2 regions of the Enterobacter sp. UPMP2052 genome follow, and region 2 is predicted to be linked to the other one. Evidence: predicted binding sites of a transcription regulator. Region 2 holds the regulator's gene; the other holds the start of a gene.

Region 1 (5,368 bases), 1.3 Mb from region 2:
CAGCACGCGAATACCGGACGCACCGATCACCCCGTACAGCAGCAGAGAAACGCCGCCCATCACCGGCTCCGGGATGGCCTGAATCGACGCTGCCAGTTTGCCCACGCAGGAGAGCAGAATAGCAATGATTGCGGCACCGCCAATAACCCACGTACTGTAGACGCGCGTGATGGCCATTACGCCGATATTCTCGCCGTAGGTGGTGTTCGGCGTTGAGCCGAAGAAACCGGAGATAATGGTCGAAAGACCGTTGGCAAACATCGACCGGTGCAGACCCGGGTCGCGGATCAGGTCGCGCTTCACGATGTTCGCCGTGACCACCAGGTGACCTACGTGTTCCGCAATAACCACCAGCGCGGCTGGCAGAATCGTCAAAATCGCAAACCATTCGAAGCGTGGGGTATAGAAGGTAGGCAGTGCGAACCAGTGCGCGTTAGCAATCAGGTCGGTATTGACGATACCCATGGCGAAGGAGAGCGCGTAGCCTGCCAGCACGCCAATCAGGATCGGGATAATCGCCAGAAAACCGCGGAACAACACGGAGCCAAACACCGTAACGCCCAGCGTCACCAGCGAGATGATAATGGCTTTCGAGTTCGGTGACTGGCCGTCGGCAGGCAGCAGCCCCGCCATGTTTGCCGCCACTCGCGCCAGCTCAAGGCCGATGACGGCAACGATTGCGCCCATCGCCGCAGGCGGGAACATCACATCCAGCCAGCCCGTACCGGCTTTCTTGACGATGAAAGAGACCAGACAGAACAGCACGCCGCACATGATAAAACCGCCGAGCGCCACCTCATAGCCCAACGGTAACAGCAGCAGCACCGGGGAGATAAAGGCAAAGCTCGACCCCAGATACGCCGGGATCTTCCCCTTACAGATGAAGAGATACAGCAGCGTTCCCACGCCGTTGAAAAGCAGCACGGTGGCCGGGTTAATATGAAAAATCATAGGCACCAGCACGGTTGCGCCAAACATGGCGAACAGATGCTGCAAACTAAGCGGGATAGTCTGTAAAAGCGGCGGTCTTTCACTCATCCCGATAGTACGGCGCGTCATAGTGTTTTCCTCTGAACAGTGTTGTGGGTGTTTTTATTCAAAAAAAAGCCGACTATCAAAGTCGGCTTTTTTATCGTTATTCGATTATTTGGTACCAAAGATTTTGTCGCCGGCATCGCCAAGCCCCGGGATGATGTACCCGTGCTCGTTAAGCCCCTGGTCGATTGAGGCGGTGTACAGCTCAACATCCGGGTGCGCTTTTTCCAGCGCCGCGATACCTTCCGGCGCGGCAACCAGTACCAGCACCTTAATGCTGCTGCAGCCTGCTTTTTTCAGCAGGTCGATGGTGGCGATCATAGAACCGCCGGTCGCCAGCATAGGGTCAACCACCAGCGCCATACGCTCGTCAATGTTAGAGACCAGCTTCTGGAAGTACGGAACCGGCTCCAGCGTCTCTTCATCGCGGTAGACACCCACTACGCTGATACGCGCGCTTGGGACGTGCTCCAGCACGCCTTCCATCATGCCCAAACCGGCACGCAGGATCGGCACAACGGTAATTTTTTTGCCTTTGATTTGCTCAACCTGTACCGGACCGTTCCAGCCTTCGATGGTCACTTTTTCCGTTTCCAGGTCAGAGGTCGCTTCGTAGGTCAGCAGGCTGCCCACTTCAGAAGCCAGTTCGCGAAAACGCTTCGTGCTGATGTCATGCTCACGCATCAGGCCCAACTTGTGTTTAACGAGCGGGTGTTTCACTTCCACAATCTTCATTCTCTTTCTCCTCTGAGGCGGCATCCGCAAAAAAATCGCGGGATTATACCGCTTTTTTCGGATTGTGCCATACCCATCTTGCTTGACATATATCAATCAAAAACAAAAAAGCCGGAGGCAAGCTCCGGCTTTAGTGCGAGGTGCTGCCCGGTGGCGCTACGCTTACGCGGGCCTACGTGTAGTGTAGGTCGGGTAAGCGTTAGCGCCACCCGGCTGTTACAGGTTATCGCCGTTGCTGGCAATCACCTGCTTATACCAGTCGAACGATTTTTTCTTGCTGCGGTTCAGCGTGCCGTTCCCTTCATTATCTTTATCAACAAAGATAAAGCCGTAGCGTTTTTTCATCTCGCCGGTACCGGCAGAAACCAGGTCGATACAGCCCCATGGGGTATAGCCCATCAGATCAACGCCATCTTCCACCACCGCTTTTTTCATCTCGCTGATGTGCGCGGCCAGATAATCGATGCGGTACTGGTCGTTTATCGTGCCGTCGCTCTCCTGCACGTCGATTGCGCCAAAGCCGTTCTCAACAATAAACAGCGGCAGCTGATAGTGATCCCAGAACCAGTTCAGGGAGTAGCGCAGGCCCACCGGGTCAATCTGCCAGCCCCAGTCGGATTTCTGCACGTACGGGTTGGAGACCAGGCTTTTGCTCTCGTCGTAATCCAGCTGTGGGTTGTCTGCCGTCGCCTTGGTCGCGAAGGACATGTAATAGCTGAAACCGATGTAATCCACGCAGCCCTGTTTGAGCGCGATGTTGTCTTCCTCAGTGATATCCAGCGCGAAGCCACGACGTGCAAAATAGTTGAGCAGGTGCTGCGGATACGCGCCGCGCACATGCACATCGGTGAACCAGTAACGACGATGCATGGCGTTCATCGCCATCATCATGTCATCCGGCGCGCAGGTCAGCGGATAGATCGGGCACATCGCAATCATGCAGCCGATGTGCAGCGAAGGGTTAATCTCGCGCCCGGCTTTCACCGCCAGGGCACTCGCCACCAGCTCGTAGTGGGCGGCCTGGAACATGACCGGCTCGCGGTCTTCGCCCGGCTCATACTTCAGCCCGGAGTTGGTAAACGGCGCAAAATCCTCGTGGAAGTTTGCCTGGTTGTTGATCTCGTTAAAGGTCATCCAGTACTTCACTTTATGCTGATAACGCTCGAAAACGACCTTCGCGAAGCGGACAAAGAAGTCGATCAGCTTACGGTTGCGCCAGCCGCCGTATTCGGTGACCAGGTGGAAAGGCATCTCGAAGTGAGAAAGGGTGATAACCGGCTCGATACCGTACTTCAGGCACTCGTCGAACAGGTCGTCGTAGAATTTCAGGCCCGCCTCGTTTGGCTCCAGCTCGTCCCCTTTTGGGAAGATGCGCGTCCAGGCGATAGAGGTACGGAAGCATTTAAATCCCATCTCGGCAAAGAGTTTGATGTCTTCTTTATAGCGATGGTAGAAATCGATGGCTTCATGGTTAGGGTAGTTCTTCCCCTGCAGGACGCCGTTGGTGATTTCACGCGGGACACCGTGCGCGCCTGCGGTCATGACGTCAGCGACGCTAACCCCTTTACCGCCCTCTTTCCAGCCGCCCTCAAGCTGGTGTGCCGCCACGGCCCCACCCCACAGAAAACCTTCTTTAAATCCTGGCATTCTCTTTCCCTCATTCTGCGTTATCTTCTGCAAAAACAATTACAGAAACCGGTTTCACTCTGATGATGTGCAAAGGGATAACGTGTTGCAAGCAGTTAACCGAAACCGGTTTCATTTTCGTGAACAGAGTCAAGTTTGACGCTGCTGGCGGGCCGCAGGGAAAAAAAGATCCTCGCACCGAGAATAGGCTCGCAAACGTTTGCCTGGACTGTTAGAATTGCGCCGATTTTTCTTACTAGCTATGCAATCGCGTGGGGACTTGAGCCGTGACCAACAAAACTTCTCTCAGCTACAAAGATGCCGGTGTTGATATTGACGCAGGTAATGCGCTGGTTGACCGAATCAAAGGTGTGGTGAAAAAAACCCGCCGCCCTGAAGTGATGGGTGGACTGGGTGGATTCGGCGCACTGTGCGCGCTGCCGCAAAAATATCGTGAACCTGTTCTGGTCTCGGGTACGGATGGCGTGGGCACAAAACTGCGCCTGGCGATGGATCTTAAGCGTCACGACACGATCGGTATCGATCTGGTGGCGATGTGTGTTAACGACCTGGTGGTACAGGGCGCAGAGCCGCTGTTCTTCCTCGACTACTATGCCACCGGCAAGCTGGACGTGGACACCGCAGCCAGCGTAATTAACGGGATTGCCGAAGGCTGCCTGCAGTCAGGCTGCGCGCTGGTGGGTGGCGAAACCGCCGAAATGCCAGGGATGTATCACGGCGAAGATTATGACGTCGCAGGCTTCTGCGTCGGCGTGGTAGAAAAATCAGAAATCATCGACGGCAGCAAAGTGGCTGACGGCGATGTGCTGGTGGCGCTGGCCTCCAGCGGCCCGCACTCTAACGGCTACTCCCTGGTGCGTAAAATCCTCGAAGTGAGCGGTTGTGACCCGCTGACCACCGAGGTTGACGGCAAACCGCTGGCCGATCACCTGCTGGCTCCGACCCGCATCTACGTGAAAAACGTGCTGGCACTTATTGAGAACGTAGACGTTCACGCCATCGCCCACCTGACCGGCGGCGGTTTCTGGGAAAACATTCCGCGCGTATTGCCGGATAATACCCAGGCGGTGATCGACGAATCCTCCTGGCAGTGGCCGTCCGTGTTTAACTGGCTGCAGACCGCAGGCAACGTCAGTTCTCATGAAATGTACCGCACCTTTAACTGCGGCGTAGGGATGGTTATCGCCCTGCCTGCAAGCGAAGCGGATAACGCGGTTAAGCTTCTGAATGAGAAAGGTGAAAACGCGTGGAAAATCGGTATTATCAAAGCATCCGATTCCGAACAGCGTGTGGTCATTGAATGAAAAACATTGTGGTGCTCATTTCCGGTAACGGAAGCAATTTGCAGGCGATAATTGATGCCTGCAAACAGAAGAAAATCAATGGCACCATTCGGGCAGTATTCAGCAACAAGGCCGACGCATTCGGCCTTGAGCGGGCGCGGGAAGCGAATATTCCCGCGCATGCGCTGGAAGCCAGCCAGTTTTCCGGGCGGGAAGCCTTCGACCGCGAACTGGTGCAGGAAATTGACGCCTACGCGCCAGATGTTGTGGTGCTGGCCGGTTACATGCGCATTCTGAGCCCGGCGTTTGTTTCGCACTACGCCGGGCGTCTGCTCAATATTCACCCTTCCCTTCTGCCGAAATATCCCGGTTTACACACCCACCGTCAGGTACTGGAGAACGGCGATGAGGAGCATGGCACGTCCGTACACTTCGTCACCGACGAACTGGACGGCGGCCCGGTGATCCTGCAGGCGAAGGTCCCGGTCTTTGAGGGCGATAACGAAGATGATGTGACCGAACGCGTGCAGACGCAGGAGCACGCCATCTACCCGCTGGTGGTGAGCTGGTTTGTCGACGGGCGTCTGGTGATGCGCGACGGTGCCGCCTGGCTGGACGGCGTGAAGTTGCCCCCGCAGGGCTATGCGGCAGAAGAGTAGTTTGTTATG
Region 2 (5,368 bases):
TAGCCCATATCGTGGAGGATAAAAGGTGAGCCGGTGAGCCAGGCGAAGAAGCTCGCAGAGCAGGCGGCGTAAATCAGGACGTTACCGCGATACGCTTTGGTGCGCAGCAGGGAGATAAAGGTGATGGGCTTCGCATCGGCGTGCGTGGCTTTTTTATGGGCCGGCTTAAGCGCAAAGGCGGGCAGCATCAGCACCAGCGTAATGGCAAACAGCGTGGCGAAAATCGCCTGCCAGTCGAAATGGGCGAGGATCCAGCTGCCCAGCAGCGGAGCAAGGGCCGGCGACAGGCCGACCAGCGGCATGATGGTAGCGAAAATCCGGTTTGTACGCGAGGCCGGGTAGTAGTCGGTCACCAGCGCCTGCCAGGTGACCGCTGCCGCGCATACGCCCACCGCCTGAATAAAGCGCAGCACCAGCAGCCAGGTGGCATCACGTACCCACAGCATCCCCAGACAGCCTACGGCAAAAATCGCCAGGCCGAGTAACAGCACCGGCTTGCGGCCAAAGCGGTCAGAGAGCGGCCCCCACATCAGCTGTGCGATGGCGAAGCCCGCAAGGAATAAGCTCAGGCTGGCGCTGATGGCGGCGGCAGGCGTCTGCAAATCTTCCTGCATCGCGGCGAAAGCAGGGAGGTACATATCGGTTGCCAGAAAGCCAAGCACGCTTAAGCCGCCGAGCCAGACTAAAAATCCGTTCCTGGGTTGCATTGTTTTTTTCTCCTGAGGAGGCAGGTGTTAATTGGCGCAGAGTGTAGGGAGTGCAAAGCGGCTTGTGAAACGCTAATATTTGGTAAGTGCATTCAAATTTTTTGCAGGCAGAAAATGTGGTCTGATTATTCTCTTGAAGTTGTAGACGCCGTGGCGCGTAACGGCAGTTTTACCGGAGCCGCGCAGGAACTGCATCGGGTTCCCTCTGCGGTCAGTTATACCGTGCGCCAGCTGGAGGAGTGGCTGGCGGTGCCGCTGTTTGAGCGTCGGCACCGCGACGTGGTGTTAACGCCTGCGGGGGCGTGGTTTCTCAAGGAGGGACGTTCTGTCATCAAAAAAATGCAGATCACCCGCGAGCAGTGCCAACAGATCGCCAACGGCTGGCGGGGCCATCTCTCCATTGCGGTAGACAACATTGTGAAGCCCGAACGCACACGGCAGATGATCGTGGATTTCTATCGCCATTTCTCGGACGTTGAGCTGCGGGTATCGCAGGAGGTGTTCAACGGCGTCTGGGATGCGCTGGCGGACGGCAGGGTTGAGATGGCTATCGGCGCGACGCAGGCTATTCCCGTTGGGGGACGTTACGCTTTTCGGGATATGGGCATGCTGAGCTGGACCTGCGTGGTCGCCAGCCATCATCCTTTGGCCGCGCTGGAAGGGCCGCTGAGTGACGACACGTTGCGCAACTGGCCGTCGCTGGTGCTGGAAGATACCTCGCGCTCGCTGCCCAAACGCATCACCTGGCTGCTGGACAACCAGCGGCGCGTGGTGGCACCTGACTGGGAGTCGTCTGCCACCTGCCTGACGGCGGGCCTGTGCGTGGCGATGGTGCCCGTCCACTTTGCACGTCCGAGGATCGACAGCGGTGAATGGGTTGCCCTGCAGCTGGAAAACCCGTTCCCGGATGCAGCCTGTTGCCTCACCTGGCAGCAGAACGACGTATCGCCTGCCATGGCCTGGCTGCTGGATTATCTGGGAGACAGCGAAACGCTGAACCGGGAGTGGCTACGGGCGCCAGCGTAGCTGGCCCCGTTAACCATTAGCGACGGTAGTCGCGGAAAGGGCCATCCGCAACGGAACGGCGCTCAACAAGACGCGGGTGGACTTCAATAGACTGCGATTCTTCACGCTTGTTAACGATCCTGTCCATCAGCATGTTGAAAGCGGTTTCGCCCAGCGAATCTTTCGGCTGGTGGATGGTGGTCAGCGCCGGGGTGAAGAAACGGGCGTTACGCACGTTGTCATACCCGATCACGGAAATGTCCTGCGGCACGCGCAGACCCAGTTCATCCGCCGCACAGAGCGCACCCATTGCCATAATATCGCCCCCGCAGAAGACGGCGGTCGGGCGAGGCTGCTGGGAGACGATCTGCTGCATGGCGCGATAGCCCGATTCTGGCTCGAAGTCGCCCTGCACAATCCAGTTTTCCGGCACGGTGATCAGTGCTTCTTCCATCGCTTTCATAAAGCCAGCCAGACGCCCTGCGCCGGTGTTGCGCTCAAGCGGGCCGGGAATAACGCCAATCTCGCGATGCCCGCGTTCTACCAGATAACGACCCGCCATATAGCCGCCTTCAAAAGCGTTATCAATCACGGAGTCGGTGAAATCGGCGCGCGCTTCGCCCCAGTCCATCACCACCATCGGGATGTGACGGTACTCTTCCAGCATGGAAAGCACCGATTCCGGGTATTCTGAACACATCACCAGCAGGCCGTCGACGCGCTTTTGCGCCATCATTGAAAGGTAGGCACGCTGTTTTTCAATGTTGTTCCAGGCGTTGCCCAGAATCAGGGTATAGCCTTTCTGGAAGCAGTTTTTTTCCACCGCTTCGATAATTTCTGCGAAATAGGCCGCTTCGCTACTGGTTGCCAGCAAACCGATCGATTTGGTGTGATTCACTTTGAGGCTACGCGCTACCGCACTCGGGGAGTAGTGCAGCTCTTTGATCGCCGCCCAGACGGCATTGCGCGTCTCTTCAGCAACAAAGCGAGTTTTGTTAATAACATGTGATACGGTTGTAGTGGAAACGTTTGCGCGTTTTGCTACGTCTTTTATTGTTGCCATTAAATGTCACTCCAGACCATATCCTAAGCTCCTGATAATCATGAAGGTAAACGTTTGCCTTCTCTCACCCTTATTACGCAATCTTGAATTGCGACACGCCGGGAAAACGACACAGGACGTCAGGAGGGGGTCAATGGCCGGTACGCTAATAAATTTAGCGTGGAATTTTGTCCTATCTTGATGAAAAGGGGAAGAGCAAAAGTGGATATCAGGTTAAAACCAGGAAGATTTTTGACCTGAACTGTGTAAAAATGAGCAAGCTCACTTTTCGTGGGGTGATTAAAAGGAGAAAAATTGATGAGTTCCGATCTGAAGTTTTCGCTGGTTACCACCGTTATTGTGCTGGCATTGATTGTGGCCGGTGGTTTAACGGCTGCGCTGCACTGATTCACGCGGAGGGAGAGGCGTCTCCCTCCACATCCTCGCCTGATTGTTACCCCTCTGGCAAAAATCTTTTGCCAAAATGTAAACTTCTCATTTTTTGTGATTGATGTCATGCTTTTGGCTTCATTGTTCTGTGTCACGACGCGACACGGCATCCGGAGTTAACGCATGAAAATCAATTTCCCCTTGCTGGCCCTGGCGATTGGCGCTTTTGGGATTGGCACCACTGAATTCTCCCCGATGGGCTTGCTGCCCGTTATCGCGCGGGGCGTAGACGTCTCAATACCGGCGGCTGGTATGCTGATCAGCGCCTATGCGATCGGCGTGATGGTGGGGGCACCCCTGATGACGCTGCTGCTCTCGCACCGCGCGCGTCGCAATGCGCTGATTTTCCTGATGGCGATCTTCACGCTTGGCAATGTGCTCTCCGCAATTTCGCCTGACTACACCACCCTGATGCTGTCGCGTATTCTGACCAGCCTCAACCACGGTGCTTTCTTCGGGCTGGGATCAGTCGTTGCCGCCAGCGTGGTTCCCAAACACAAGCAGGCCAGCGCGGTCGCCACCATGTTTATGGGCCTGACGATCGCCAATATTGGCGGCGTACCGGCGGCGACCTGGCTCGGTGAAGTCATCGGCTGGCGCATGTCGTTCCTCGCCACCGCCGCACTTGGGGTTGTGGCGATGGCCGCACTGTTCTTCTCCCTGCCGAAGGGCAGCGCCGGAGAACGCCCTGATGTACGCAAAGAGCTGTCGGTGCTGGTGCGCCCTCAGGTTCTTTCCGCGCTATTGACCACCGTGCTGGGCGCCGGGGCGATGTTTACCCTCTATACCTATATTTCACCGGTGCTGCATGAGATCACTCACGCTACGCCGATCTTTATTACCGCGATGCTGGTGCTGATTGGCGTGGGCTTCTCGATTGGCAATTACCTTGGCGGGAAGCTGGCAGACCGTTCCGTTACCGGCACGCTGAAAGGCTTTTTAACCCTGCTGATTGTGATTATGGTGGCCATCCCGTGGCTTGCGCGCACTGAAGTGGGGGCGGCGATTGCGATGGTGGTCTGGGGGGCGGCGACCTTTGCCGTGGTACCGCCACTGCAAATGCGCGTGATGCGTGTTGCTCATGAGGCGCCGGGGCTCTCATCTTCCGTCAATATCGGGGCGTTCAACCTGGGGAATGCGCTGGGCGCTGCGGCGGGCGGTGCGGTGATCTCGGGTGGTCTGGGTTACGGCTTTGTACCCGTGATGGGGGCGATTGTGGCCGCGCTTGGCCTGCTGCTTGTACTGATGTCCGGGCGAAAACAGCCTGAAGCGGCCTGCGCTGCAAAATAGAATAAACGCAGAAGGGCGAACCCTTCTGCGTGTCTCTTACCCGGCGAAGTTCTTCGCCACGAATTCCCAGTTAACCAGCGCCCAGAAGTGCTCCAGATAGTTAGGGCGCGCGTTACGGTAGTCGATGTAGTAGGCGTGTTCCCACACGTCCACCGTCATCAGCGGCGTGGCGCTGGTGGTCAGCGGTGTACCAGCGTTAGACGTCGACACGATAGCCAGCTTGCCGTTGGCCTCTTTCACCAGCCATGTCCAGCCGGAACCAAAGTTTTTCACCGCAGCGTCGGTAAATTTCGCTTTAAAGTCCGCGAAGCTGCCAAACGCCGCGTTGATCGCCTCGGCCAGTTCACCAACAGGTTCTCCGCCCGCATTTGGTGCCAGGCAGTGCCAGTAGAAGGTGTGGTTCCACACCTGAGCGGCATTGTTGAACACGCCACCCTCTGAGCTACGCACGATCTCTTCCAGCGTTTTGCCTTCAAACTCGGTGCCTTTGATCAGGTTGTTGAGGTTGGTGACGTAGGTCTGGTGGTGTTTGCCGTAATGGTACTCCAGGGTTTCCGCAGAAATGTGCGGTGCCAGGGCGTCTTTTGCATACGGTAGTGCAGGTAATTCGAACGACATTGCTTCTCTCCTTATTGTTTTATACGTTGCCAATAACCCTACAGACAACAAGGATAGAGTAGCAGATTAAAAGGGTATGCAAAAGAGGAGCTTACCCTGCTACGACGGTAGCAGGGCAGGGGCTAGCGGACGGTTTTCGGCGTCATGACCCGGCGCGCGCCAACGTAGTGGCGTACCCAGTAATCTTCGCTGAGAGAGGTGATCTGGATATCCTGGCCGCTACGCGGAGACTGAATGAATTTTCCATTGCCGACGT

What was found. The regulator PurR, encoded in region 2, represses purine synthesis genes. The targets are predictions, from matches to a motif close to CANGCAAACGTTTGCNTG.
Region 1: the regulator PurR is predicted to act here: its motif matches at 3,606-3,623, upstream of purM (phosphoribosylformylglycinamidine cyclo-ligase).

Annotation. Positions count from the first base shown of each region.
Region 1 covers NZ_JBSKJR010000001.1:100,102-105,469, reverse strand. Annotated here, with positions in the region: gene uraA (uracil permease) at 1-1,059, opposite strand, end outside; gene upp (uracil phosphoribosyltransferase) at 1,144-1,770, opposite strand; gene ACWKX3_RS00455 (6-phospho-beta-glucosidase) at 1,987-3,417, opposite strand; gene purM (phosphoribosylformylglycinamidine cyclo-ligase) at 3,684-4,721, shown strand; gene purN (phosphoribosylglycinamide formyltransferase) at 4,718-5,359, shown strand.
Region 2 covers NZ_JBSKJR010000001.1:1,390,886-1,396,253, reverse strand. Annotated here, with positions in the region: gene punC (purine nucleoside transporter PunC) at 1-707, opposite strand, end outside; gene punR (DNA-binding transcriptional activator PunR) at 822-1,733, shown strand; gene purR (HTH-type transcriptional repressor PurR) at 1,750-2,775, opposite strand; gene cydH (cytochrome bd-I oxidase subunit CydH) at 3,073-3,162, shown strand; gene ACWKX3_RS06425 (MFS transporter) at 3,328-4,494, shown strand; gene sodB (superoxide dismutase [Fe]) at 4,531-5,112, opposite strand; gene ACWKX3_RS06415 (C40 family peptidase) at 5,235-5,368, opposite strand, start outside.